DNA from 3 places in the Vibrio sp. Vb1554 genome. Region 1 is predicted to be linked to each of the others. Evidence: predicted binding sites of a transcription regulator. Region 1 holds the regulator's gene; each other region holds the start of a gene.
The links. Region 1 encodes PurR, which represses purine synthesis genes. Its sites were predicted from a motif close to TNANGNAAACGTTTNCNTNA; they were not measured.
Positions count from the first base shown of each region.

Region 2: R8N28_RS06485 (phosphoribosylaminoimidazolesuccinocarboxamide synthase) is a predicted target of PurR. The motif match lies at 4,641-4,660, and genes of this name have one in related genera.
Region 3: R8N28_RS16605 (NCS2 family permease) is a predicted target of PurR. The motif match lies at 8,625-8,644, and genes of this name have one in related genera.

Region 1 is NZ_JAWPOJ010000012.1:11,256-21,351, forward strand. Features, by position in the region: gene glgC (glucose-1-phosphate adenylyltransferase) at 496-1,713, shown strand; gene glgA (glycogen synthase GlgA) at 1,703-3,160, shown strand; gene R8N28_RS11995 (alpha/beta fold hydrolase) at 3,270-4,073, shown strand; gene R8N28_RS12000 (DUF2007 domain-containing protein) at 4,105-4,425, opposite strand; gene R8N28_RS12005 (TVP38/TMEM64 family protein) at 4,446-5,132, opposite strand; gene R8N28_RS12010 (TfoX/Sxy family DNA transformation protein) at 5,247-5,837, opposite strand; cyclic di-GMP riboswitch class I at 5,954-6,043, opposite strand; gene purR (HTH-type transcriptional repressor PurR) at 6,331-7,335, opposite strand; gene torD (molecular chaperone TorD) at 7,804-8,451, opposite strand; gene torR (two-component system response regulator TorR) at 8,718-9,428, shown strand; gene elyC (envelope biogenesis factor ElyC) at 9,501-10,096, opposite strand, start outside.
Region 2 is NZ_JAWPOJ010000005.1:111,805-121,900, forward strand. Features, by position in the region: gene R8N28_RS06470 (helicase-related protein) at 1-673, shown strand, start outside; gene R8N28_RS06475 (hypothetical protein) at 962-1,339, shown strand; gene R8N28_RS06480 (alkaline phosphatase D family protein) at 1,669-3,342, shown strand; gene R8N28_RS06485 (phosphoribosylaminoimidazolesuccinocarboxamide synthase) at 3,421-4,524, opposite strand; gene R8N28_RS06490 (SulA-like leucine-rich domain-containing protein) at 4,728-5,120, opposite strand; gene R8N28_RS06495 (hypothetical protein) at 5,532-5,714, opposite strand; gene R8N28_RS06500 (molecular chaperone DnaJ) at 5,892-6,866, opposite strand; gene R8N28_RS06505 (OmpA family protein) at 6,943-7,602, opposite strand; gene R8N28_RS06510 (DUF2786 domain-containing protein) at 7,820-8,515, opposite strand; gene R8N28_RS06515 (DUF3334 family protein) at 8,724-9,404, opposite strand; gene R8N28_RS06520 (FAD-binding and (Fe-S)-binding domain-containing protein) at 9,666-10,096, shown strand, end outside.
Region 3 is NZ_JAWPOJ010000020.1:57,376-67,471, forward strand. Features, by position in the region: gene R8N28_RS16565 (riboflavin synthase) at 1-414, opposite strand, end outside; gene ribD (bifunctional diaminohydroxyphosphoribosylaminopyrimidine deaminase/5-amino-6-(5-phosphoribosylamino)uracil reductase RibD) at 423-1,550, opposite strand; gene nrdR (transcriptional regulator NrdR) at 1,558-2,007, opposite strand; gene R8N28_RS16580 (glutamate-5-semialdehyde dehydrogenase) at 2,214-3,464, opposite strand; gene proB (glutamate 5-kinase) at 3,482-4,621, opposite strand; gene crl (sigma factor-binding protein Crl) at 4,743-5,132, opposite strand; gene frsA (esterase FrsA) at 5,248-6,495, opposite strand; gene tet(34) (oxytetracycline resistance phosphoribosyltransferase domain-containing protein Tet(34)) at 6,587-7,051, opposite strand; gene R8N28_RS16605 (NCS2 family permease) at 7,315-8,604, opposite strand; gene R8N28_RS16610 (aminoacyl-histidine dipeptidase) at 9,628-10,096, shown strand, end outside.

The DNA.
Region 1 (10,096 bases):
GTTTTGCTGACGCGAGAAGATTCTAGCATCAATATTTCTTGGTCGCTGACGTATTTTTTATGTAAAAAATATTCGTTGTAACTTTCATTTTGCATTCACATATTTGTTATACATTGGGCTAAAAAATCGGCGGTGTAGTGAATCCGTTCGTAAATTGTTTTCATAATGTAATCGTTTGCTTTTCCATGTGTGATCTAGATATCGTCTTGAGTACGCAAGAGCTGTATGGTACACAGAATGGCGTATTAAAAATTGTAATTTAGAACCCGCTTAGATAATTTATTACAAAAATTAGTGCAACTGTGTGCATTGTTTGCGTCAAAAAATAAGGAAAGAGTGGACGTTGCATACTGGAAGTGCCGTAGCTTTTTTATCCGTGTTGTAAGAGTTCACAGAAACTCAGAGACGGTTGCTAAATGTATTCGCTTGACTCCCCGAGTATGACTCATTCAAGCGAGTACCAAATCCAAGCTATAACGATATGGAGAACAACAAATGGCTGGTGTTTTGGGAATGATTCTTGCTGGCGGTGAAGGCTCTCGTTTGAGACCTTTAACGGAATCTCGCAGTAAACCTTCGGTACCGTTTGGTGGTAGTTATCGATTGATCGATTTTGCTCTAAACAATTTTGTTAATGCGGATCTGATGCGCATTTACGTCCTAACCCAATTTAAATCTCAATCTTTATTCCATCACTTAAAAAAGGGGTGGAACATCAACGGCATTACAGACCGCTTTATCGATCCTATTCCCGCTCAAATGCGTACTGGTAAACGTTGGTACGAAGGGACGGCGGACGCGATCTATCAAAACCTGCGTTTTATGGAATTAGAGGAACCAGAGCAAGTTTGTATTTTTGGCTCTGACCATATCTATAAGATGGATATCAAACAAATGCTGAACTTCCACTCAGAAAAGAAGGCTTCTCTGACGGTATCTGCATTGCGCATGCCACTAAAAGAGGCGTCGCAATTTGGGGTTATCGAAGTGGATAGCGAAGGTCGTATGATTGGCTTTGAAGAAAAACCAGCAAATCCGAAGTCGATTCCTGGTGATCCTGATTACGCTTTAGTTTCAATGGGTAACTATGTTTTTGAAGCTCAGGTACTGTTCTCAGAGTTGGTCGAAGATGCGGATAATGAAGCTTCATCACATGATTTTGGAAAGGACATCATTCCAAAGATGTTCCCTAGAGGTGATGTGTTCGTGTATGACTTCAGTACCAACAAAATCAGTGGCGAAAAAGAAGAGGTGTACTGGCGTGATGTCGGAACTATTGATGCGTACTGGCAAGCGCATATGGATCTGCTAGAAAAAGATGCACCATTTTCGCTGTACAACCGTAAATGGCCATTGCACACTTACTACCCACCATTGCCACCTGCGACATTTACCGACTCTGATAATGGTCGTGTGCAGATAATCGATAGTTTAGTGTGTAATGGCAGCTATGTTAGAGGCTCAAGAATCGAAAAGTCGGTGCTTGGTTTTCGCAGTAATATTGCTTCTGCTTGCGATATCAGCGAATGTATACTTCTTGGTGACGTAAAAATTGGCGAAGGCTGTGTTTTACGTCGTGTGATTGTCGACAAGGATGCTGATATTGCTCCTGGTACTCAGATTGGTGTGAATCTTCAAGAAGATAAAAAACACTTCCACGTGTCTGAGGAGGGCATTGTTGTTATTCCGAAAGGAGCTCGAGTTGGCTACTAACAACTTATCTATTCTGTTTGTAGCTTCTGAGGTTGAAGGCCTCATTAAAAGTGGTGGCTTGGCAGATGTTGCCAAGGCACTACCGGAAGCCCTTCAAAACCTACAGCAAGACGTAAGAATTACCATCCCTGCGTACAGCAGTATTGATAAACTCGCAGACGCAGAAGTTGTATTAGAAACAGAATTAACATCATGGCCGCATACGGAGTACCGAGTTTTGCGGCTCATGTTAGGTCAAAATCCTGTTTACCTGATTGATTGTCCGCCGTATTTCAATCGACCATCAATGTATGCGGAGAACAACCAAGCGTATACTGATAACGGCGAGCGCTTTGCGTTTTTTAGTGCAGCATGTCTCGACATGTTACCCAAGCTCGCCTTTCAACCTAATATCATACACGCGAACGATTGGCACACAGGTCTTGTTCCATTTTTGCTCAAGCACAGGTATGGCAATGATCCGTTTTTTGCTCATACTAAAAGCGTCATTTCAATTCACAATGCGGTCTTTAAAGGCGTATTTAGTTATGAAGACGTGCAGTGTTTGCCAGAGTTTCATTGTAGAAACGTTCCCGATGCTGCGGTGAGTGCAACGCATATTACGATGCTCAAAGCTGGTGTAATGAATGCAGATAAGATAAACGCGGTCAGCCCTACGTACGCAGAGGAACTCAAAACAGAGCTTGGCAGTCATGGAATGGCTTGGGAGTTTCAGCAACGCGCGCAGGACTTAGTTGGTATTTTGAACGGTTGTGATTACAGTGCTTGGAACCCGGAAACGGATACTTACTTGCCAGTTAATTACTGCGCCGACCAGCAAAGTATGTCGCAAGGGAAGAAAGCTTGTAAAAAAGCATTACAACAACGACTAAATTTGCCCGAAAAAAATGTAGCTATGTTCGGTATGGTTTGTCGATTGACCCAGCAGAAAGGCGTTCATTACTTGTTGCCTGCTTTGGCCGATTTTTTGAAGCACGATGTTCAGCTAGTTGTCGTTGGGACCGGAGACCCTATTCTTGCCGCTCAGCTACGAGAGGTTGCCGCGCAGTTTTCTAGCAAATTTGCCTTTGTAGAAGCGTATGACAATGAACTTGCGCATATCGTTGAAGCTGGTTCTGATTTCTTCTTGATGCCTTCTGAGTTTGAACCATGTGGCTTAAACCAAATCTATAGTATGGCTTATGGGACATTACCGATAGTACGCGGTGTTGGTGGCTTAAAGGACAGCGTTAGCGATTATGATGTAAACCCATCTGAAGCAACGGGGTTTGTTTTTTTCGAACCGACACCGCAGGCATTGTTGTTAACGATGCTAAGGGCACTGTTGCTCTACGCTCAAAACGAGCCTGAAGTGAATAAAGTACAGTTGCACGCGATGCAACAAGACTTTTGTTGGCAAAAGGCCGCAGAATCTTATTTGCAGCTTTACCACTCAGCGTTAGTTTGACTTAAAATTGTAACGAAAGGCACCGAATGAGGTGCCTTTATTATCTTGAGTAAGGGGAGTGTGGTAGGATGGCTTTTTACTCAATAGCACGATCTTTTTGATACTCAATATGACCCAGCCGCTACTTTTTCATAAAACCTATTTGCACCCTACTAGTCATGAGTGGGTTGTATTTGTGCACGGTGCTGGTGGTAGCTCTTCTATCTGGTTCAAGCAAATTAAAGCTTACAAGCAACACTTTAACTTATTGCTGATCGATTTAAGAGGTCATGGAAAGTCAAATCAGTTACTTAAAGAGCTCATTGCTAGCCGTTATACCTTTACGGAAGTTACCCAAGATATTTTGAAAGTATTGGACCATTTAAAGATCCAATCCGCTCATTTTGTCGGTATGTCGCTTGGTACTATTATTGTTCGAAACCTTGCTGAATTGTCATCAGAGCGCGTACGTTCGATGGTGCTCGGCGGTGCTGTCACAAGGCTTAACACTCGTTCTCAGATATTGGTGAAATTAGGTAATTTTTGTAAGCATATCCTACCGTACATGTGGCTCTACAAACTGTTCGCTTATATTGTTATGCCTCAAAGAAGCCAACGAGAATCTCGCCACCTTTTTATTCGCGAAGCCAAGAAGCTTTGCCAAAAAGAATTTAAACGTTGGTTTATTCTCGCCGCTGATGTAAATCCGTTAATGAAATATTTTAAAGATCGAGAGTTACCCATTCCGACTCTTTACTTAATGGGCGACAGGGATTACATGTTTATTAAACCTGTCAAAGAAATGGTTGCAGCACATAAGCTCAGCATTCTACGAGAAATCCCGAATTGTGGTCATGTATGCAATGTAGAGCGTCCAGAAGACTTCAATCAACACTCCATCGAGTTTATTAAACAGCAAGCTGTATGTGCTTAAAACTGAGTGCATCCACTGAATAGGAGAGCCGCTATAGCTCTCCTAGTTGATATCCACATTGCCAACATGCACCAAATTGCCCTTCGTTTATTTCATGACATTTTGGGCATTGCCAATCTTGATACTCATGCCTATCGGATTGTTTTCGATATGCTTTTACTATTTCTTCAGCTTTCATCTTTTGTGCAGTGTCAAAAAGCCACACATAAGGATCGGTATCATCACCAAACGGCAGTTCTCCTTTTAAGCCGAAAATACCTTCTCCACGAACTTCACAGTAAATTTGTTCCACTTTAAGCAGCTCACATACAATGTGTGCTTCTGCTGGGTTTTTAGCGATAAATATTTTCATCAAAATACCCACTTCACCAATTACGAGTTTTGCTGACTTGGTGTCGGCCTTACTTTATTCATAACCCATTTAGTGATGATTGGAAATAGTCCCAATAGCGCAAAAGACGCTAATACTGCGGGTGAAACAATGCCCGATAGGCTTTCAATTGTTGCTAATTGAGTACCTGCATTCAGATATACGGCTGTGCCTGGCAGCATACCTATTTGGCTAGTGAGATAAAATCTACCTACAGACATCGGCGTTAAGCCCATCAGTAAGTTGATTAGAAAGAAAGGGAATACAGGGATTAGACGCAAGGAAAATAGATAAAAAGCTCCGTCTTTTTCGACACCTTGATTAATTGCGTTGAGTTTATTTCCGAATTTGTTTTGTACCCAGTCACGCAATAAGTATCGGCTGCTCAAGAAGGCCAGTGTTGCCCCCATAGTGCTAGCGAAAGAAACCAGTAGCAAGCTTGTCCAAAAACCAAATAAGGCTGCACCAAGTAAGGTGACTACTGCCGCTCCTGGGATAGAAAAAGCGGTAATTGCAATGTAGGTAAAAAAGTAAATCGCAGCCGAGAATACAAAATTCTGATCGATGTATGTAGTTAGTGCTTCTTGTTGGGCTTTTGCATTCTCTAAGGTTAAATACTGGCCAAAGTTAATACCTAAAAAGACGATAGCCGCTAGTAGGATGAGACCTAAAATCAGTTTCTTATTCATAATTTTGATTCCAATTTGGGATATATGTAATAAGACAGTAGGAAAACCGAAAAAATTTCACAAAAAAACCGCAGATTAGACTGCGGTTTTACAAGATAGTTTTTAGGCCGACTTTTATTGGAGGCCGTTCATCAACTCATCTCGGCGAGCTTGAGGTACCACACTCCAATGAGTGCCGTTGATAGCACCTTCTAGTGCCCATAGCAACTCAATGTTGACGGTTGCAGAGTGCGTATCTCTTATCGCTTTATAGGCGTTAAGCGCACCTTCCTCTTCAAGCTTCTCTACGGATTCGATGCCGGCTTTTTTTAGCATGCGCTCGGTAGCCAGTCGTAAGTTAGGCAAATCTTTCAAACGGTTAGGCTTTGTACTTGCTTGCTGTTCTTTCTCAAGCTTTGCCTTTTTCAATGATTGATTCGCTACTTCGATTAAGCGTTCGCTTGATTCCCATAAATCGCTGGAAATAGCGTAGTACTTTGTAACGACTGGGAAGCCACGTTTTTTATAAACGTAAGGCTTTAGCCCTTGTTTCTCGAAGTCAGATGAAGTTTTTTGGTCTGCTCTGATATGAAGCTGATTGTTTACCACTAGTGCAAACATTGTTTCATCAGCGAATAGTCCGAAGCCACCAAACATTGAGCGCGACTTGATATTACCAAGTGCCTCAAATAGCTTCATAGAGTCTTTGAGTATCGGTTTATCCATGTTTTGTTATCTCGGTGTAATTAATATTACGCCACCAAAAGTCAGGTCCGAGAGAGTAGCAAACATGCGTAAAAACAATGTCATTACAGAGTAAAGTCATTGCTTACACACTTGCCATCGGTAACCCCGCTACCTTCCATATCGTAATATGGTTCAGGCCGGAGGCTTTGCGTCCCACTCTTTCGAATGGTTTGCCCTGTGCGTGACACAATGAGCATACTTCTTATATTGAATTAACATCACGGTTTAGCGTTAAAAGTGTGATTTCGGTTCAATAAAAATGATAGATTGAATGCTCTATTTTGCATATGGAAAGGTGTAAATTGGCCTTTGAAAAGTAGTTCTTAATATATATTACATTTATATAAAACAGGGAGTTAACGTTAGTCAATTGTTATTAGAGCAGTGTGAAGTATTAGAGAATGCTTAATTTTCCCAAAAAAATAAGCACCCCTATAGAGCGCTTATTTAACACGGTTAAATACAGTGAAATTTAGTTCATTTTTTTCACAGTATTTCGAATTACAAGCTCAGGTTGCATTTCGAAAATTCGTTTTTCGTGTTCTTTATCTTTGATACGCTCAAGTAGAATTTCGAATGCATTTTTACCAACACGACGCTTAGGTTGGTGGATAGTCGTTAGCGGTGGAGAGAAGTATTCCGCAAGCTCGATGTTGTCGTAGCCGATCACTGAAATATCTTCAGGAATTTTGATCCCGTTTTGTTGCAAGCGGCTCATTAGGCCTAGAGCCATTGTGTCGTTAAAACAGAATACCGCCGTCGGGCGCTTGTCCATTGCGGTAATTTTATCTGCAACTAATACGGCCGTATCACATTCAAAGTTACCTTCAAGGATCCAGTCTTCATTTACAGCTAGGTTCGCTTCGCTCATTGCGCGACGGAAACCTGCAATGCGCTCTTGGCAAGCAAGCTTTTCAAAATGACCGCTTAGACAAGCGATATCCGTATGACCATTGTCAATCAGATGTTTGGTTGCAATGTAGCCACCTTCTTCTGAGTTATCCATGATCTTGTCTGCTTGTGAGCTCTCTGGGCCCCAATCCATGACCACTTTAGGAATGTCCGCATGACGGTCAAGCATCTCTTTTAGTTCTTCGGTTAAGTCAGAACACATCACAAGGATGCCATCAACGCGCTTTTCAGCCAGCATACGAATGTAATCGCGTTGTTTTTCGTAAATCCCGCCTGTGTTACATAAAATCAGAGTATAGCCTTGGCGGTAACAGTAGCTCTCAACGCCATCAATCACTTCTGAGAAAAATAGGTTAGTTGATTGAGTTACTAACATGCCAATCGTACGAGTTGAGTTGCATTTTAGGCTGCGTGCAACGGCACTTGGCGCGTAATTCAGCTCGTCAACGGCTTTCATTACTTTTTCTTGCGTTGCTTCTGCAACGAAACGCGTTTTATTGATAACGTGCGAAACTGTCGTAGTGGAAACGCCGGCTAAGCGAGCAACGTCTTTTATCGTGGCCATAAATGGTGTCCTGTATCGAGCTACTGAAATATGTCGTATTGGATGTACCTGATGCTCTAATGGTTTCACACCTAGCAATCTAAAATTGGCGCTAAGTGTCTCGGCAGCGGTTGATCCAAGTGCGACAAAAGGGTGCGTAGCAGCATCGGTCGATGAATTTTATCTTTTTTCTATCTGATGAGAAATTGCCATCAACCTGTTAAGAAAACACAAAAACCGCTATATTTCAGCGGTTTACATATAAATCATATTTAATCGTTTGCGCTCACATTTTAGCCCTATGTGGACTGACTAGCAATGTTTTCAGCAAGAGATTTGTGTATTTGAAGTCACATTTTGACTGCTAAATAACCAAGCGTCTTTGCGCTAAGTTAAGGCAAACGAATATTATACCCAAGTTACTTACAATTGGTCACTTTCAGGCATACAGGAAGCCCGATAGGCAGGCTCCCTAAAAATAGGCGGCAATTATTCACCAAGAAGGTAGGCGCTGTCTAGTTTACAAAATGCAACTAATAGTTTCGCGACACTCGAGTAAAATCCAAATTCGTCGAATTTTTTACATTTGTCTGAAAACTGAGGTAACCAAGACATCAATTGTTGCTGGATAAAGTCGTTTTGTTTAACGAAGGCTTCTTCCATGTGTTTTTCTTGTTCAAGCTCGTTTGAGCGGATAATCATGTTCCCGAGAAAGTCGAGCTCAACGGCTAAGTGATCCGCAGGTTCCTTTAGGTTTTCGTCTACTTGAACGCCAAATTCAGCCATCAACTTTTCCATTTCCTCAGCTGGCTTGTCATTCAGTAAACCTGATTCACCAATGTACATGGATGCGTAAGGAAGAGCGCCGTATTTTTCTGTCTTCAAAAACAGTTCACAAAAGTCAGCTGCAAGCTCTAGTTGTGCATCTTCACGATCTTGTAACCGATTCAATGCATCAACTAGGCTATCAACAGCTGGTTTCAGCGACTCATTTTCACCTAAACCTGCGAGAAAACTGCGAATTTCAACACTGTGATAGGCTTCCAATTCTTTCTCTGTTAGTTCTTTTGCGAACAAGCTCGAAAACCACCAGTAAATTTCAGCGCGTTTTTCATTAAAAGCTTTCACTTCTTGCATTTTGGGCTCCTGAATGATGCTTCAAGTCATGCATCACAAAGTCAATTAGGGATATCCCCTAAGTGTAATCAATTAAAATGAATAGCAGTAACTATAATTGTTATGTTTTATGGTCAAAAATGACCGTTTATTAATAGCAATGGGCAAGCTTGTTTTGAATCAATAAAAACGCTAAATCTTGCGTTTTAATGTATCTATGACTAGAAATGTTACTAGTTATGAATAGAATACGTCTTGGATAATAAGAAGACAGAAAAGTGGTGTAAATGAGCTATCACGTATTAGTCGTAGAAGATGATGTTGTAACTCGTAGTAAGCTTGCGGGATATTTCCAAAATGAGGGCTACCAAGTCAGCGAAGCAGAGAGTGGCGCAGAAATGCGTGAAGTTTTGCAAGCGGGCGATGTAGACCTGATCATGCTGGATATTAACCTGCCTGGTGAAGACGGCCTGATGCTTACTCGTGAGTTACGTAGCCAATCGGATATTGGTATCATATTAGTAACAGGACGCACGGATAGCATTGATAAAATCGTAGGCCTAGAAATGGGTGCTGACGATTATGTGACAAAACCTTTTGAACTGAGAGAGCTGTTAGTTCGCGTTAAAAACTTGCTGTGGCGTATTTCAGCAGCGCGCAGTGGCAGCTCGAAAGCGAATGAAACCAGTGAAGAGCACATTGTGCGCTTTGGGGAGTGGACATTCGACATTCAACGTCGCGCACTTAGCCGCAACGGTGAGCCAGTAAAACTAACTAAAGCAGAGTATGAACTTTTGGTGGCATTATCGTCTTACCCTAACCAGGTGTTAAGTCGTGAGCGTATTTTGAACATGATCAGCCATCGAGTGGATGCGCCGAATGACCGCACCATTGATGTTCTTATTCGACGTATGCGCGCAAAAATGGAGTTCGATCCTAAGAACCCACAGATTTTTGTAACGGTACACGGCGAAGGCTATATGTTTGCTGGTGACTAGTTTGAACATAACTCAATCGTAAAAAGAAAAAGGAGAGCTTCGGCTCTCCTTTTTTGTGGCTTCAAGATAATACTAGTTTGCTTCAACCATTGGTGTTTGGCCGACAGTATCACGCAACCTTTGCCAAATACTGCCCAAGTACTCATGCCAATAAAGCTCTGTTTGTTCTAAGTAACGCGCTTTAGGTGAGTATTTATCCCAAGGTTGACTGATTTCGCTAATAGCTAAGAAGTTGGTCGGAGCTGGGATTGGTTTAATGCCTGCTGCGTTGAACTCATACAATGCACGGCTCATGTGGCTTGCAGAGGTGACTAACACAATCTCCTTTTGCTGAACGAATGCAGCCGCTTGACGTGCCTCTTCCCACGTATCCTTTGCATCCTCTAATAAAATGATATCGGATTTTGCTACACCTAAGGCTAGGGCAACGTTCGCCATCATTCTCGCGTGGCTAATTTCAGATCCGCCAGCATAGCCGGATAAGATTAATTTCGCGCCTGGATACATTCTTAAAATACGAATGCCCTCAGTTAAGCGCATTAATGCTGCACGGCTTAACTGCGAGGTGGGTGGAATTTCGTCATCGATAACATGACCATTCCCTAAAACCATCACGTAGTCGATGGTGCCAGAAACTGGCAAAAAGGCTTTATGCTCTCGCTCTAACG
Region 2 (10,096 bases), on a different contig from region 1:
GCCAGGACGAGGCGTTAAGCAAACACTAAACCTCGCATCGGTTATGATGCCTATCCCGCTGACGTTATTACGCGAACTTGAGCTAGGGGTATGGCAACAAGGTGAGACGAATTATGAAGAGGAGACCCCAAGAGCAACGATGCATTTTGTCTACGCCGGACGAACAATCTGTACTGAACACCAAGCGTTACAAGGTGATGTTGCTGTTCAGTCTATTGTCGAAATGATAGAAGACGAGACACTGTTACCAGGTTTTGCTTCTCAAAGAAAACAGCAAATCCAACACTGGAAACTCTACAACGCATTGGGCCTTAATGTCGAAGGAGAAGAGGTTAACGACTTGGCCTCCTTGACATTTTCTCGCTGGTTAAAGGATCAGTTGGAAACATTAGGCGTTGAAAACACCGATGATATGGCGTTGTTTGAACCAGAAGACTTAACATTTAACGGTGTTCCAGAATGGGAATACGACGATTTCACGGAGCAGTACCCTTTAGAACTTTCGCTGCCAGAACTCCAACTGGATGTTGAGTATTACGCGTCTCGCAAGCTAGTACAGGTCGTTTATCGAGAGGGAAACCGTAAGGGAGACCCGAAGCGTTGGGAGCTGCCACGTTGGGCTGGTTGGAAGATACAGTATAAAAAGGCCAGTCGAGTGATTGATGTAAAGTAGGTCGGCGGATGACGTTGTGACAAGAATTGATATTTTCTTGGTGAATCTATAATGATTTCATATTGATAGCGTTACTTGCGTGTTGTTTTTAGTTTCTTAATTGAAATATTAATCAATTGAATGCTTATATATGGCGAAGCTGTACATCAGTTGTTACAAAGCTGGTTTTAATATTTCCTTTTGTATGTAAATTAGGGCATAAAAGACGAATGTTTTATATCCCATTGCTATATCAAAACAGTTGAACGATATTTGGTATATCTCATTTTCGAGTGTCGGGGGCATAGAATGGATCAACAAGGAAAGACGTGCATTGAATTCGACTACACTAGCTTTTTAGGAGCGACAGGTAGTAAAAAATGGACCTTTTTAGAGGCATTTGCCACCATCGCGCCTATTTTCGGTTTGATGTGGAAACAGAACATTGCGGAATTGCGCAAGCCTGAAGATCGGTTGTGGGATGCCGCATTAAAATCGATGTCTTCTCGTAAAAGTGATGAATCCAATTTGGTCCGCTTAACCCAGTTAGCTAAACATGAAGGGATCAATGAATTGCGAGTCGTTATGCCATATTCGCTCGATGTTCAGCAAATCGAGTACATAGAATCTCGCAGTCAGTTGAAAGTGGACACGTCAGAACAAGATGTCCTTAACATCAAGTTTTAGGCTGAGCATTTCCACTTCGTCGATGTACCACTTAACAATAGTGCAATGAAAAGCGACCTCAAAGTAGGTCGCTTTTTTATTTTGAGGTTTTTGTCACAGGTCTTGGAAGTGTGATGAATATAGAGTATTTGCACTTAAATTAACAAAAATGTAACGTTTGGAAATGCAATTGTCATAACTAGCTTCTAACTTTGTGTTTTTAGGACAAATTACCGACTAAGTGGTTGGTACTGTAAGTTCGAATTAACGTCCCTTATTGGCACACAAGGATGATTGAGTCACCACGTCATTTGGGCATAAAAACAAACACAATAAGAAAGGAAGTCAATATGTCTTTGTCTCGTCGAGACTTTATGAAAGCTGCCTCTTCAACGGCGATTGTTACCGGGCTGGTGGGCTGTGGTAGCGATGCTAGTGAATCTGTTGCGGTTACCTTTGAGCACGGAGTGGCGAGTGGAGATCCTACTCAAACACAAGTAATCATTTGGACTCGTGTTACAACCTCAGCGAGCTACGCAGATGTAAGCTGGCAAGTTTCATCTAACGAAAATTTTACTGATATCGTGCAAAGTGGCACTTTTGCCACAGACACGAGCCGAGATTTCACGGTAAAAGTCGATGTTCAAAATCTCAACGCAAATTCTCGTTACTACTATCGATTCATGGTTGGTGATGTCACTAGCGAAGTCGGGCAAACTCAAACATTACCAGAAGATGGTGTAGAAAAGGCATCCATGGCGGTTGTTTCTTGTGCAAACTATCCTGCTGGCTATTTCCATGTGTACCGAGAGATTTTAAATCAACATGAGCAAGACCCGTTTGATGTGGTGCTTCATCTCGGTGATTACATATATGAGTATGGTGCTGGTGGCTACGCTAATGAAGATGCTGAGGCACTAGGGCGAGAGCCAAGCAAAGGCACTGAATGCATTACCTTAGATGATTACCGAAAACGGTATGCGCAATATCGCCAAGATGCTGATCTGCAAGCGTTACATGCGAGCCTACCAATGATTGCTGTCTGGGATGACCATGAGCTTGCAAATGATACTTGGAAAAATGGTGCGGAAAACCATCAAGAAGAGGAAGGCAGTTTTAATGATCGTCGTGCAGCTGCGGCTGCCGCGTGGACAGAATGGTTGCCCGTTCGTGAAAACACTTTCTCAAACATGCTGATTTACCGTCAGTTTTCGTTTGGAAGTTTAGTCAATTTGATGATGCTCGACACGCGACTTGTGGGGCGTGATAAACCGTTGGATTATTTCTCGCTCAGCTCACCAACGATGGAAGCTATTGGCGGTTTAGTTGCCCAGTCGCGCAGTCAAGACCGAGAGCTGTTAGGCGGTGACCAACTCGCTTGGCTGATGGATGCGTTCAGTACGCACGACGCAACTTGGAATGTGCTAGGGCAACAAGTGTTAATGTCTCGTATGGAGTTGCCAAGTTCGGTTATGACCGCGATGTTTCAATTGTTTACTGCCACTGAAGAACAAAAAACAGAGGCGTTATTAGCGGTAAACTCTGCGATTACGGGTTATCTCTCTGACCCAAGTTTAGATACCATTGCTTTGCCATATAACCTAGATGCATGGGATGGCTACTACGTTGAGCGAGAGAAAGTTTATCAACTGGTCAAAGCCAGCAGTGGTAACTTTGTCTGCTTGGCCGGAGATACGCACAACGCATGGGCAAGTGAGCTTAAAGACGTATCTAAGCATCCTATCGGGGTAGAGTTTGCGACTAGCTCTGTGAGTTCCCCTGGGTTAGAGGCCTACCTCGCGTTAGACCCTGTCGCGATCGCTCAAATGGAATACACGCTGCCGCACTTAGTGTCAGAATTACAGTGGGCAGACATCAAACAGCGTGGCTTTATGCGCGTTACTTTTACGCCCGGCAAGGCAGAGTCGACCTGGTATTTCGTATCAACGATTAAAGACAAAACATATCAGGTGACGACCAAGTCAGCCTCTACAACAGATGGCACTACGTTAAATATCGGCTAAACTGAGCCTAATACGAAAAAAGTCCGCAAGCTAGTGCGGACTTTTTATTGGAAAGCGTTTAGCAATCTAGCGACAGTGCTAGTCAATCAATCCGTATTCTTTGCTCAGAACTTCGATGATTTCCGCTTTCGGATTCTCACTCAAATGAATCGGCTTGCCTGTAATCTTCTCGGCAATACCAATGTAAGTGCTCGAAATCGCCATCAAAGATTCGACGGGTAAAGCATTATCACGAGCGAGTGCTTCACGCTCTGGCATACGTTCTTTATTTAGCAAGATATCTGGGTCAGGGAAGTGGTTAAGTAGGAACTGGCGGAAACCTTCTTTTGAGTTCTCTACGATGTGACCTGCTTGGTACTCTTTAGCATCCCATATACGAGATGAGTCTGGTGTACCCACTTCATCCATGTAAATCAGCTTTTCATTGCCAGCAGCATCATGAACATAACCAAATTCGAATTTGGTATCGACAAAGATTTGGTCAATTGCTTCTAATGCTTGGCTGATAACGTTAAAGCCTTCTTTCAGCAGTTTTTCGTAGAGTGCGATATCGTCCGCACTTGAGAAGTTAAATGCTTCGTAGTTGTCTACGATATTTTGACGAGTAATATTAACGTCATCCGCTTCTGGCACACCGGGAATGCCTTTTAGAATGCCTTTTGTGGATGGGGTCATTAGCAACTCTGGCAGTGCTTTGTCTTTTTCTAACCCTTCAGGAAGTTGGATTCCACAAAACTCGCGCTCGCCATTTGCGTAAGCGCGCCACATCGAACCCGTGATGTATTTGCGGCAGATGGCTTCGATTTTTACCGGTTTGGCTTTTTGTACAATCCAAACAAAAGGGTGAGGAATGTCTAGAATATGGCTATCTGCTAAGCCATTTTCTTTGAACAGTTTGAACCAGTGATTAGAAATCGCATTAAGCGCCGCCCCTTTACCCGGGACACCATTAAGACCACCTTCAGCATGCCAAATACAATCGAATGCAGAGATTCGGTCGCTAATCACCATGATAGCCAAAGGCGCATCTGGAGCGACATTGTATCCTTTTTCTTTGATCAGTCGAGTGCTGTCTTCTTCAGTTAACCAGTAAACTGAACGAACTTTTCCACTATGAACGGGTTTATGGGTGCGAATTGGCAGGTCGTCATTGACGGCAAGTACTTGATTAGCAAGGCTCATTGCGACATTCCTATCATCTTAATCAAACGTCAGAAAGAGAAGATATTCAGCAAAATGTGGGCGCTGAATAAATCGAATGTGGGCATCATACCAGAACTATTTTAACTCGCCAGAGAAAAAGCAAACGTTTGCCTGTTTTCTTTAATACTAAAAAAGCCCCCTTAAAAAGGAGGCGAGATGCAGGATAGATAACGTCGAACTTATTAGTGGTACTTATTAACTCTGCCTTCGACGAAAAAGACTTCACACTGATAGCGCTGCGCCACGTCGCGCAACATAGATTGATTCATAAGTGCAATTTTATTGGATGCGACAACAGCACTGGCATTACCTGATCGGATGGCTTTTATCACGATCTCGACTTCTGAAAGCTGTTGAGAGGGCTTCATTTGAATAACGTTTTTACAGCAAATATTAGAAGCAGTGAGTTGTTCAAAGTCTGGACGAGGGCAGTCTGCTGTAAACAAAATCCATTGTTTCTGCTGCGATAAAACAGCCAGCTTAGATAGAAGCTGATCCGAAACGGCCATGGGCTTAGTTGCTTGTGCCAATACGTTGTAACGAGAGTATGTATGAGATTGACTTTGTAACTGCATCTTACTGTTCCTTTATACATGCTGTATGTGTATACAGTAGTTTGTTTTGGTGACCTGATCAACCAGTTTCTCAAAAGTTATTTGCGGTTTTTTGAGAAGGAAATAAAAGGATTTGATTCTAAGTAATTGAATTTATGTGGTTGTTTTTCATTTTTGATATGTCTAACATCAATTTAAAAATGTGAGGTGAGTAGAAAGTTGGACGAGAGACATACAGGGGTTTACTACTGTATATACAGGTGTTTTTCACGGACAATGGTTTGTATACAGTGGGAGAGGGCTGATAACCGATGCGACGTGCTATGTAAGATAGGAGGGAATACGAGATAGAGATTGGAAATAGGGCTTGGCCGATCAAAAAAGCGCCTTAAAAGGCGCCTTTGAAAATCAGTTCCGTTGATTCCGTCTTGCTTAGCTCGCTCGTTGCAAGCGTTCGCGCATTTGTAATTCGCCTTGGTTAAATAGGCGCACGTCGATTTTCGCCATATCGTAGCAAGCTTTACATGAGTAGTGGTGCTTGCCATCTAAATAATCGTGACGAGTTACAAGGCTAGGTTTTTTACACCAATCACAGGTGCCTTCTTCAGTGAACATTGATTTTCTCCCCACCTAGATTAATTTGAGTCGTTAGGTGTTATTTTGCGCCGGGCATTATGGCATAAAAGCGCGACTTAAGTTAAATGTCTGTTAATTTGTTTGAGAGGGAGATCGATTGCGGCGCTTGATTATATAGGTCTAAAAGCATGCTAGCCAAAGTATCCTGACCTATTTTTACTGTTTTGTAACATTTTGTGAGACGAGCTTAAAGGCATGATTGAGTCGCTTCATTTCTTCTTCACTGCCTCTTGTGTCAGGATGATAAAGCTTTGATAGCTGTCTATAGCGTAGCTTGATTGCTTGTAAATCAGGGATGTGTTGTGGTGTGTAGCCAAACATAGCACACGCGACGCTTAGCTTATGGTTCTCTGCCTGGGTTTTGGATTTCTTAAACTCTTTGAATACTTTCTCTAGCTGGCGTTTCAGTTGCTTGTTCGTAAACTCTAGCTCTTTTATTTTTTTCGCCATTCGTTGATTTTGGCTTTCCTCTTTGGCTTCAAGCGCTTTTCTATTCTGCTTAAGTTTCTTGATTACGAGAAAACTTAAGCCGCTGATGATGAGTATCGCCGCTAGCCAGATCAGCCATAAAAACTGCGAGTGTTCTACTTTGGGGTTTGCAACTGTGCTTTTCTCTTCCTGTGCTTGCTCAGCCTTTTTATCGAGCGACTTTATTTGCGAGACTTGTTTAGCTCGCAGTTGGTTGAAGCGCTGCTCTAACAGTTGATTATAAGCTTGTTCTGCTGCTGGATTATGCTGAGAAGCCATTTGATACAAGGCTTCAGTCAATTGAGAAGTTGTGACCTTATCTGGATTGCGCTGAATAAAATCGGCGAGAAGAAAGCCACGATCGGTTGGGTCATTGAGTGCGATAGAGGTTAGCCAATATAACGCTTGTGTTTCATTTTTTTCGCCATTTATCCCTTTAGCAAAGTCGTTCGCGAGCTGTTTTTGTGCAGGGAGGTAACCTTGGTTGGCGGATTGCTCTAGCCAGTAGCGCGTTTCTGGTGAGGCTTCAGCTTCGTTTGATGCCAATAATTGTTGTGCGTACTCGTATTGTTCGATGGGGTCATTTGGAGCTTGAGAGGCAAGTGAGTAGCCAGAAAAGCTGAGGCTAAATAAGCAGAGTAGGGCAGACGTTTTGACAGACATTAATATGTCAGGCCTAACGATAATGGTTAGGCCTGCTCCGGTAATTTTTTATTATTACCGTTATGGTGCAACCAAATTACTTCAGTGGCAAGATCTGGATTTCAACACGACGGTTGCACGCACGACCTTCAGAAGTTTGGTTTGAGCAAATTGGGTTACGTTCGCCGTAGCCGCGTGCAATTGCACGACCAGGTGCAACGTTTTGAGATACTAGGAATTGACGTACGGACTCTGCACGGCGCTCTGACAACGTTTGGTTGTATGACTCACTACCTGTGCTATCCGTGTAACCGTCAATAACGAGACTGGTATCTGGGTACTCAACTAGGATGCGAGCAACACCGCGTAGAGTGTTATGGATACTAGCATCAAGCTGGTAAGAGCTTGAAGAGAAGCCGATACCGTTTTCCATACGCAGTAAAAGCTGATTTTCACCAACACGCTGAACTTGTACGCCAGAGTTTAGCAAAGCGCGACGTAATTCCGCTTCTTGTTGGTCAAAGTAGTAACCAACGCCAGCGCCAGTCGCTCCGCCTGCGGCTGCACCAATGAGTGCATGCTGACGACGTTCTTTAGCATCATCACCCGTTGCTAGGCCGATTGCTGCGCCAGCGATCGCACCAATAAGCGCGCCTTGCGTGGTGGAGTTAGTTTCGTATTCACCCGTTGTTGCATTTTGGCGTTGAGTGGCTTGACAGCCAGTAAGAGCTAGCACTAGAGCTAGTGCAATAGGCATCTTTTTCAAGGGAAAATCTCCGTATAAAACTGAGGCGAAACCATGCCTCATAATGGGATGCGAATTATGAATAAACAAGCATTAATATTTGTTATGAGAAAGTAAGATTGATAAGAGTTTCTGTAAGAAAATTCCTATCAATACTGCCAAAGCTCTCAAAGTAAGCCCTATAGACATCGAAGTCATGGGTGCTTATGTGAATCCTTTACTATTCTGGCTATTTCGATGAATCGCCCAACATTTTGCGTGCTTGTTCGCCGCCCACTCCACGGTTAACTGAAACCTTTCTACCTTTCTTTAAGCCCACTTCGTAGTCTTCAGTTAGGTTTTTCATCGCTTCTTTCAATTGCTTCTTGAACGTTTCGCGGTCAATGTTTTGGAATTCTTTATCAATATAGTCATTAATTTTATTGGCCGACTCTTCATCTGGAGAAATAATTGGCAATTTTTCAATCGCGCCTTCCACCCAGCCAGATACAAATGAGTTCACACGGCGAGTCACTTCCTGAGAAGAGGTGCCGGTGCCAGCAAAGCTGTTTCGGAATTGTCCGGTACTTTCGTTCATCTCGCGATAAACAATATCGAAAGCAAATGCAGCAAAAATAGCGCGATCTGCTTCACCGATAAATTCGACACGTTTGAGCCCTTTGTGATTCAACAATACTGCTTCGACACCGAATTTTGTGTTAATGCCGCGAATCACTCGCAATATGGTAGAACTGATGTTCGCTGGTAGCAGATGAGAAGATTGTGTTTTTCCCATTCTGATGAACTCAATATCGTCTTTATCGAGACCATATTTAAGCATGAGGCGATGTGCCATTTTGATAGCATTGGCAGCCTCATTAACATTAGCGGAATTGCCCAGTTCTAAGCACTTGGCGATTTTTTTCAGAGCTTTTTGTTTATCCATCGACAACCAGTAACGAAAGCAGAAAATTTATGAAGTCAGATATATTACCTTTTTTGACATAAAAACGAAATACAAGGTGGGACTGAAGATAATTTCTGCACATAAAAAGAAGCCTCGCATTAAGCGAGGCTGGCGTTTTAGTTCGTCGTAATCAGTATGAAGCCGTACTTGTGTCTAAGAAGCCATTCTTCATTAAGATTCGTTAGAATTACAACCCGAGCTGGTTGAGCAAGTCATCGGCATCATCGTTTGATCCCGACGATTTAGATTCTTTCTCAGCCAACTGTTTACGTGTTGCCTCTAAAATGTCGTCTGGGTTTTCGTCTTCAGCAACTTCAAACTCTTCCAGTTGGATGAACTCAGTTTTATCCATTGCTAGCTCGAGATAGAAAATATTGTTGTTTTCGGTGGAGAACGTCACTCTGCGCGCTTGAGGGCGGTCAAGGTTGGTATCAACTTGTAAGATAACTTGCTTATTCAGCGCCAGCATTTTTGGTTGGTTTTGTGTGATGTTCGTTTGCAGGTCTTTACGAATTTTATTAGTGAAGTCTCCGACCAGTTGATTCATGAGTTCACCCAGAACATCGCCTACCTCGTCAGAAGTATGAGATATTGCCAGTTCTTCTTCTGGCATGCCCATATTACGCATGTAGTTGGTGTAGATCTCCAGTGCGGCTTTTGCCGTAAAATTAATCACAACTAGCCCGGTAAATCCGCCATCAAACAGAACAAAACAGCCAAAATCTGGTTTGAGGCTAGTCTTGTGGATTTTTTGCACCATTGCTGAATAATTTACTTGAGAAGATGTCGCCGAAGTAAGTACGCCAGAAACAGACTGGCAAAGTTTGAGAAGGATATCTTCAGTGGTCACAATTTTATTTTTTTTCATTCTGAAAACTCATCTAGAAACGCGATTCGTTCCCCAATGTAAGGCATCAAGCGTGAAAAAATAAAGCATAAGTTTAATTATTGTATCGAGATTCTGATTTGCTCGTCTTTTTAAATGTTGTAAAGTGACGAAATTCAAAGAATATTACTTCACTAACTCTTTTGTGGTGTTTTTTCGCTTAGCGCCAATTTGTATGAGAAGTGAGCAAATAATTACACAACCCGCAGCTGATCGGATCAGCGTCGTAGGGGCAGGAAGCAAATGTTACCAAGATTACACTCGCAAACTGATGTCGATCCTCTTGTTCTTAGTTTTCTGAAAGAGCTTGAGCACGCCGGATTCACTGGTGATATCGAAAGCCAATATTCAAGTCGACTAGCGGTTGCCACTGACAACAGTGTTTACCAGCAACTTCCTCAGTCTGTCGTTCATCCCAAAACGACAGAAGATGTTTCTCTCCTCGGGAAACTGAGCAATAAAGAAAAGTACGAACGAATTACCTTTTCACCTCGTGGTGGCGGCACGGGGACCAATGGTCAGTCGCTAACCAAAGGTATTGTGGTGGATATGTCTCGCCACATGAACAAAGTGCTTGAGATTAATGAGAAAGAAGGCTGGGTTCGTGTACAAACTGGTGTAGTGAAAGACCAGTTAAATGACGCAGTTCGCCCTTATGGCTACTTCTTCTCTCC
Region 3 (10,096 bases), on a different contig from region 1:
CGAGCCTTTCTCTGCAACGTACTTGCTAATTTCCGCAGGCATTGCAACCCAAAACTCTATCGCACGGCCAACTGAATTGCGTTCGACAATTTCACCAACCCCATCGACATGGCCAGAAACGATATGTCCACCCAATCGCGTTGTTGGCAACATGGCTTTTTCTAGATTCACCTTATCGCCTACTTGGTATTCAGCAAACCCCGTTTTCTTCAAGGTTTCTAATGACAGATCAGCACTGTAATAGTGGCTTCCGAAGTCAACTACCGTTAAGCAAACACCATTGGTCGCAATGCTATCGCCTAACTTAACGTCTGACATATCAAGCGTACCCGTTTCAACCGTGACGGTGATGTCTTCGCCCTTCGGCGTAATCGCAGCTAACTTGCCAACTGCTTCTACTATTCCTGTAAACATACTATTTCTTATCTAATTTCATTACGTTTTATGGTGGCGGTGATGCGAATGTCTACCCCAACCATACGAACGTCTGTAATGTTTAAATCTATGACGTCAGCCATAGCGCTTAACCCTAAAGCACCGATAAGCCCCCGACCATCGCTGCCCATGAGTTTTGGCGCAAGGTAAACAATGAGCTCATCTACAAGATTAGCCTTTATCATCGCACTCGCTAGCGTAGCTCCAGCTTCAACCCATAAGTGATTGATATGGTGCTCATCAGAGATACGTTTTAATGTCGTTGATAAGTCAATTTGGTCAGCGCTGTCCAATAGAGGGATACAGTCTCCATCAGAGCGAACAATAACTCGCTCTCCATCGGTATGGAACAGCTTGAGCGCATCAGTTAAACGGTTCTGACGATCTAAGATTACACGTACTGGTTGACGAAGCTCTTCTTGTAAATACTGCGCTTGAACACTATTAGGTAAGTCATCCCAGCGCACGTTGAGTGATGCATTATCATCAATCACCGTTTTGCTAGTAGAAAGAATGCCACCACTCATTGCTCGATAACGCTGCACATCTTGGCGGGCCGTTGGGGAGGTGATCCATTGGCTCTGACCATTATTGAGTGCGCTTTGCCCATCCAAACTGGCCGCCATTTTTAATTGAACAAACGGCATGCCTGTACGCATGTACTTTATAAAACCAGGGTTAAGGGCAAGGGCATCTTGCTCTAACAAGCCGATTTGAACTTCAATTCCGGCATCACGTAACATCTGGATGCCGCGACCTGCAACTTTCGGGTTTGGGTCTACCATGGCGCAAACCACACGTGCCACTTTCGCTTTAATCAGCCCTTCGGCACATGGCGGTGTACGGCCGTAATGAGAGCAAGGTTCTAGCGTCACATAAGCGGTTGCACCAACTGCTTTTTCACCCGCCATGCGCATCGCGTGCACTTCGGCATGCGGCTCACCAGCACGATGGTGATAGCCTTCACCGACAATTTCTTCATCACGAACGATGACACACCCTACATTTGGATTAGGGGCGGTGGTATAAATGCCACGTTTCGCTAACTTAATAGCTCGTGACATCATGGCGAAATCTAAATCAGAAAACGCGCTTTCAGGAGTGTGTTGAGTCATGAGCTACTCAGTCTTCTAGGCGGGCAATCTCTTCGCCAAACTCGCGAATATCTTCAAAGCTGCGGTAAACGGAAGCGAAACGAATGTAAGCCACCTTATCGAGCTCTTTGAGCTGGTCCATGACTAAATTACCAATCATTTCACTCGGAACCTCTCGCTCACCCGTCGCACGCAGTTGTGATTTGATCATACTGATCGCTAACTCTATAGAATCGGCACTCACTGGGCGTTTCTCTAAAGCTCGTTGAATACCGCCAACCATTTTATCTTCATCAAATGGTTCACGGTTGCCATTCGATTTGATCACTTTAGGCATCACTAACTCTGCGCTTTCAAACGTAGTGAAACGCTCGCTACACGCCAAGCACTGACGGCGACGTCGAACTTGATGGCCATCAGCCACTAAGCGGGAATCAATAACTTTGGTATCGTTCTCGGAACAAAAAGGACAATGCATATCACCTCCATATCTATACCAAAATAACCTCATGAGCAATCACGGATAACCACGCGTTCATGGTTATACGGACTCTATTAAAGCTATTTGGGTATAACGCTTTCAAACCGAAATAAAAGCTCATGTAGTGTAGCGGAATTGGTATGTTAGACAAAACAAAAAGGGGCGCAAAGGCCCCTTTTTCACTCAAGATCTCGTCGAATGTGTTAACTGCGTGCTAAGTAGTTCGCTTTACCAACCCACTTGTAGCTAGTTAGCTCTTCTAAGCCCATCGGACCGCGTGCATGTAGCTTTTGCGTAGATACTGCGACTTCTGCGCCAAGGCCAAATTGCGCACCGTCTGTAAAGCGCGTTGAAGCATTCACATAAACCGCCGCCGAACCGACAGAATTGATGAACAGTTCTGAGTTTTCCAAACTATTGGTCATGATCGCATCTGAGTGGCTCGCGTTATGGACACGCATATGAACAATGGCATCTTTCACATCAGACACAACTTTTACACCAAGAGTGTAGCTCAACCATTCCGTATCAAAGTCACCTTCAACAGCATCGCGAATTTGTGTTGCTTGAGCCATCAGTGCTTTTGCCTTAGGCTCTGTCACGAAGGTCACTTTATCGTTCATGCGCTCTACGATCATTGGTAGGAATTGCGCTGCAATTTTTTCATGCACGAGCAGCGTATCTAATGAGTTACACGCAGATGGACGTTGAACTTTAGAGTTCTCAACCACATTCAGGGATTTCTCTAGATCAGCGGATTCGTCGACAAAGATATGGCTGATACCAAAGCCACCAATAATCACCGGAATCGTGCTGTTTTCTTTACACATTTTGTGTAGGCCAGCACCACCGCGTGGAATGATCATGTCGACGTAATCGTCCAACTTAAGCAATTGAGAAACAAGCTCACGATCTGGTTTTTCAATGTACTGCACAGAAGCGGCTGGAAGGTTCGCCTTTGCGAGCGCAGACTGAATAACCTTCACTAATTCCATATTCGAGAAAAAGGTCTCTTTGCCACCACGTAAAATGCTTGCGTTGCCGGTTTTCAAGCACAACGCTGCAATATCAATGGTTACGTTTGGACGCGCTTCATAAATTACGCCCACGACACCAAGCGGCACACGACGACGAGACAGTGACATCCCATTTTCCAGTACCTTACTGTCTATTTCGCTGCCTACAGGATCGTTCAAGCTAATGACGTTGCGAACATCATTCGCAATTGCAGTCAGTCGTTCTTCATTAAGCAAAAGGCGATCGAGCAGCGCATCGGTTAAACCCGCTTCACGGCCAAGTTCGATGTCTTTAGCGTTTGCCGCCAAAATAGCAGCAGAGTTTGCTTCTAGCTCATCAGCAATGATGGCTAATGCTTGGTTCTTTTGCGCAGTTGACGCTGTCGCTAATTCGAAAGCTGCATCTTTAGCAGCTTTACCCATATTCGTTAAATCCACTTTGCTTCCCTCTAATTCTATTCCTGAATGACGACCAAATCATCGCGGTGAATCACCTCAGAGCCATAATCATGCCCCAAAATAGAGATGATATCTTTACTGTGTTTACCAGTAATTTTAGTTAGGTCATCACTTGAGTAGGCGCTGATGCCACGAGCCACCAACTTACCGTGAGCGTTTGTTACACGCGCCACTTCGCCTCGTGCGAAGTCACCACTAACTTTGATGACCCCTTTAGCAAGTAGGCTACTCCCCTTGCCGACCACAGCATTGACTGCACCATCATCAATAACGATGTCGCCCGATGCCGCAGGTCCCGCTAGAATCCAGCGTTTACGGTTCTCTAAGGCTTCAGCGCAAGGTAGGAAGCGCGTGCCCTGAGGTTCAGCACTTAAAGAGTCAAAGATAACATTCGGCGCACTACCAGCAGCAATAATAACCTCGATACCTGCGCGGCGAGCGATGTCTGCGGCTTGCAGCTTCGTTGCCATACCACCAGTACCCAATGTTGTACCGCTTCCACCTGCGATTTTACGCAGCGTATCGTCGATGGTTTTTACTTCCTTGATAAGCTCTGCGTTCGGATCTTTGCGAGGGTCAGCAGTAAACAGACCTTTTTGGTCCGTTAAAAGCAAGAGCTTATCTGCACCACATAAAATGCCTACCAAAGCGGAAAGGTTGTCGTTATCGCCAACTTTAATCTCGCTAGTCGCAACGGCATCATTTTCGTTTACGATAGGAACAATATCGTTCGCAACGAGCGCATTAATAGTGTCACGCGCGTTAAGGAATCGCTCACGATCTTCTAAATCGGCACGGGTTAGTAGCATTTGGCCAATCTTGATACCATAAATACCAAACAAAGACTCCCATGTTTGAATCAAGCGACTCTGCCCCACCGCGGCAAGTAACTGCTTACTCGCCATCTCGTTGGGCAATGCGGGGTAACCAAGATGCTCACGGCCTGCTGCAATCGCACCAGACGAAACCATTACGATTGAATGGCCTTGTTTTTTAAGCTCAGCACACTGGCGTGCTAACTCAACCATGTGTGCACGGTCGAGTGCCAGAGTGCCGCCTGTCAGCACACTTGTACCCAGTTTCACAACGACAGTTTGTGGTTGTGAAACAACTGCATTTTGTTGATTCGTTGTCATGATGTCTTCTGAAGTGAAAAACAAATAAAGAGAGGATGTTTTAACAATCAAATAGGGAATTAACAAGAGAAAAGGTGCGTTTTCGCACCTTTTTGTTTGGTATTAAATGAAAACAACCAAATTAAGCGAAATCGAAAGACTCCGTGTGATATTCGACTTCTAATTTGAAGTGTTCTTCTAAAGTATCAACCAGCTTTTGATGGAATGTGCTCTGCGTGAGATACACTTCCTCTACCACTTTTTTGGGAAGGGCTTCAGATACCCATTGCCCTTCTTTGTTGTACTTGCCAATATGATATTTAGCAGTAAAGCCTCCCTCGATGGATTCCAAATCCATCCACCAGCCCCAAAATTCACGCTTCTCAGGCGATTTTTTGTCGTCTACACATACAGATAAACAATCAAAATAATAGCGCCCTTCTTGCGATTGTGGTTCGCGCAGGTAAGGCCCTATCGCCTTCAACTTTGACATCAAGCGAAAGTGAGTCGGGCCCTGAGTCGTCTCTGACATATGAATCTCCGTTTTCATAGTTAAAAGTAAACACCCAAGAATGATTATTATTTTTAATTATCATGAGCTTATTTTTTGCTCAGATATATCACTCTTAACTAATTTAGGAGAATTGTCACCCTAATAATTCATCTTCTAGCCACTTTATGGCTAAATCGAGGGATTGCTCATATCCTTTTGTAATTGTTTTGGAACTGATTTTTTTCGCTCTACCATACTGGCTAAATAGAGCAACAAGTTGATTATCACTGTGTGGCGACACTGGATCGCCTTCAAGACTCAAAGCCAAAATAGGCACTTTGGTTTTTCGACTGCTCAGGAAGCCCTGAACCTTCAATGACCACGCCATCATCTGACCAGCCATGCTATTAATATCAACCGCATTTTTCCCCAAACGGGAAGCCAAAAGATCTAAATACATCTTCGGCATTTTTTGTAACTTCTGAGGGGAAGTAAAAATATCATGTACGGGCGCGCCTAGAGCGACACAAGCTTTGATCTTTTCCTGCTCGACAAAAGAGAGTCTGATCATGGCATTACCACCAAAACGAAACCCAACTAACCCCACTTTGTGATGATCAACCCAAGGTAGCGAGTAAAGCTCATTCAATACCGCTTGATGTAGGCAACTTGAATTCTCGGTCAAGGGCCAATGAGAGCTATGCCCTACCGAAGGCATGTCTACGGTTAACATCGCAATATCTCGCGGTGCAAGACGATTACGGAACAAACGCCACATGTCGGTTTGTAGAGTATCCAAACCAGCGCTCACCATGACCACAGGCAACTGTTTATCCGTTCTTGGTAAATGGAGGTTCGCGATGATTTTGCGATTTTGGTAAGGCACTTCAATTTGCTTGATGGTGTACTTAGTTTTTTCTGCGCCGTCAGAATACGCTTTGTTTGCCAGTACTTGAGCCTGCGATGCCAAGTTATCATTTTTTAAATGTGGGTAGCCTGCAATACTAAAACACAAAGAAGCAGTGAAGAGTTCATCCGCTGCCTCTTCTCCTTGCATTTCATTTGCTCGCTTCTGATGATCCATACCAAGCTTGATCCACTCAAATGTCCAGTTACCACTGTGATAACCCATTACAGTGTCTAACCAATCATCATTGGTTCGCGAGTGAGATGATGAAGCAATTTTGGACAGTACGCCTTCCATTTCGATCGGAGACAATCCTTGCCAAGCCCATTGCAAGCGACGCAAATGACGATACCAAGCACGATCACCCTGCGCTTCTCGTTCATCAAGTATTTTTTTACTGGTCGGCATGTACTGGGTAAGCGCGGAGGTTTCTTTTGCTTGCTTATGTTTCACGAACAAAGTTTCGGAAAGATTTTTACTGACGTCTTCAGACATAGGAAGAACCCTAGGCTATTAGCATGATTTAATATCATAATAAAAAAAATGCCCCTATAAAGGGGCATTTCTCAATATTCTTTAACCGCGCTTATTTTTGCTTGCGGTTTACTGGCTCAGCATACTGGATTGACATATCCCAAGGCTGCTCGATCCAAGTGTCTTGAGCAATATCTACAACGTAATCATCCAGCAGCTCTTTGCCTGATGGTTTCGCACACACAGCGATCATTTTCGCTTTTGGATACATCTCACGTAGTTTGCGCGCTGTATCACCACTGTCTACTAGGTCTTCAACGATTAGGTAACCTTCGCCATCACCTTCAGGTGCTTTTAGTACCGTCATATCGCGCTGATGATCATGGTCGTAGCTTGAAATACAGATTGTATCAACGTAACGAATACCCAGTTCACGAGCTAAAATAGCGCCAGGAACCAAACCGCCGCGGCTTACCGCCCAAATTCCTTTCCATTGCTCAGCTGGCATTTGTTTCTCAGCCAGTTCACGGCAGTAAGTCTGCATTGCATCCCAAGTGATAATGAATTTTTTACTCATTGTAATAACCTAATAATTTGAAAATATGCATCCTCAAAATCTAGCGAAGTCACTCAAAAGCGGAATGCTCACTAACTTCTCCAAAATGTTTGGAGACGAGGATTTCAAGCTGCGCAAACGATTATTCTACCGAAACACACCGCTAATACCAACGGTGATATCAAAATTCTCTGCCTATTCCGCAGAAAAACCGTCTTCTGTGAACAACGTAAAAAAGAAAAAGCCAGCGTGAATAAATCCACACTGGCTTTTTGCTCGAGAAATTAACCGACGAGGTATTTAACGATGAAGATGGCTGACATCACCCATACACTCATCGACACTTCACGGCCCTTACCGCTGAATAACTTGATCGCCGCGTATGCGATAAAGCCTAACGTGATACCTTCTGCAATCGAGAATGTTAGCGGCATAACTAAACAAGTCACAACAACTGGGGACGCTTCAGTTAGGTCACGCCAATCAATGCTTACTAGCCCAGACAGCATCAAGATCGCCACATAGAATAGCGCACCTGACGTTGCATAAGCAGGGATCATACCCGCAAGTGGTGAGAACAATAGAGCAAGTAGGAAGAGTACACCAACAACCACGGCTGTTAGACCAGTACGCCCACCCGCAGCTACACCAGAAACGCTTTCAATATAAGATGTCGTGTTGGAGGTACCAAGTAATGCACCTACTGACGTTGCTGTTGAGTCTGCAAGTAACGCTTTGTTTAAACGAGGGATGTTGCCATTCTCATCAGTTAGACCAGCTTTTTGAGAAACGCCAACGAGCGTACCTGCGGTGTCAAATAAATCGACAAATAGGAAAGCAAATACGACGGAAATCATGCCTACTTCAAACAAACCAGAGAAATCCAGTTGCATGAAAGTTGGCGCAATGCTTGGTGGCGTTGACATAATACCGCCCCACTGCACATCACCAAATAGAAGACCAAGCGCTGTAACGCCAAGAATGGCGATCATCACCGCACCTTTCACACCACGGTGAACCAGTGCAATCGTAAGAAAGAAGCCAATCGCGGCCAATACAGATGGCAATGATGTGATCTCTCCCATAGAAACTAATGTCGCTGGGTTATCAACGACGATACCTGCATTTTTTAATGCGATAAACGCTAAGAAAAGACCAATACCAGCTGAAATACCTGTTCGTAGAGAATGCGGGATCGAGTTAATAATCCACTCACGGATCTTAAATACGCTTAAAAGAATGAACAGAAGGCCAGAAACAAATACAGCCGCCAACGCAACTTGCCACGTATAACCCATTCCCAATACAACAGAGTAAGTAAAAAATGCGTTCAGGCCCATTCCTGGTGCCTGTGCGATTGGGTAATTGGCAACAAATCCCATGATAAAACAGCCGATTGCGGCAGCAAGACAAGTCGCGACAAAAATGGCGCCACGGTCCATACCGGTATCCGACAGGATCGCTGGGTTTACAAAAATAATGTAAGCCATAGTTAGGAAGGTCGTAACACCTGCAATGATCTCAGTGCGCACATTTGTGCCATTTTCACTGAGTTTAAAAAGCCTCTCGAGCATGATCGAATCCTGTAAAGGTAAAAAGTAAACGGTTGCGTAATCGATTGGCGGGAATTATAAAGTTATCAAATAGCAAATTCTAGATAGAATCTTCACTCTAATGCGTTTTTTTTCTTTGGATATGAAACACATTCTCTAATCTATCATAGCAAGCAAAGAAATATATTCTTATAAAACAATAGGTAACCCAGATAACACAGTTCTCTAAAAGAGAATAAAAACTGAGCAATGTACTAAACTTTCAGATGAAAAAGGCCCATTTTAAACATGGTATCTAACAGATTTGATGGAAAAGTCGATAAAACCGAAGAATGGGGAATAGAAGAAGGCTTTGATGGCAATAAGTGAGTCAGGAAGAGAAAATAGAGATAAAAAAACGCCACCCAATTTGGGTGGCGGTGAATCATGTCAGCACTATCACTGAAAAAAAATTCCAATTTATAGGGGTGAACAAACTGTTCGAGTCACATGCGTTGACTTCACTTAGTAGCCAAAGCTTGTTGGGTATACAAAGTTACCGGTGTAAACAGACTTGCTATTCCAGAACATTGTACTTGGTAAACCTTTCATAACTATCACCTTTTAAATCAATTAAACATTCGTTGATTTCTCGGTTCCTTGGAGGCGATAAAACGGACTCATCCTTTGAGCATTTCATTCTTCTCTCAGAAGCTGGTTACAAATATACCACCAAGAAATTTAATTACAAGCATTTTAGTGATTGGAATCACAAAAAATGCACAAATTGACCTTTATCAAAGTTTACGTGTAATTAAATTACAATTTTATGAATTAAAAAATAAAGCCACTTTCAGAATATATGATAGAGAACACATAGTGCTTGTTATTGTATTCACAAACTGTGACAGTTCTGAGAGAAATCCTTGTGATCGCGACTACTCGTACTCTTTATCTGGTGGTATGCTAACGGCAATTTGAAGGCCAAGTCGTATAGCATTTAATGCTACCTTGATAATATTTTTACGGTATATATTTGGCAAAGCACATCAAAAGGAGTCATCCGTGTCTGAGTTCCATTCTGAGATCAGTACCTTATCACCTGCTCCACTTTGGCAGTTTTTCGATAAGATTTGTTCTATCCCTCATCCATCGAAACATGAAGAAGCATTAGCACAGTACATTATCAACTGGGCAACAGAGCAAGGCTTTGACGTTCGCCGTGATCCAACCGGTAACGTGTTCATCAAAAAGCCCGCGACACCAGGAATGGAAAATAAGAAGGCTGTTGTACTTCAAGCACACATCGACATGGTGCCGCAGAAAAACGAAGACACTGAACACGACTTCACCAAAGATCCAATCCAACCTTACATCAATGGCGAATGGGTAACTGCGAAAGGCACGACGCTTGGTGCAGATAACGGTATTGGTATGGCTTCTTGCCTTGCTGTATTGGCATCTAAAGATATTAAGCACGGTCCACTCGAAGTTCTGCTGACGATTGATGAAGAAGCAGGCATGACTGGCGCAT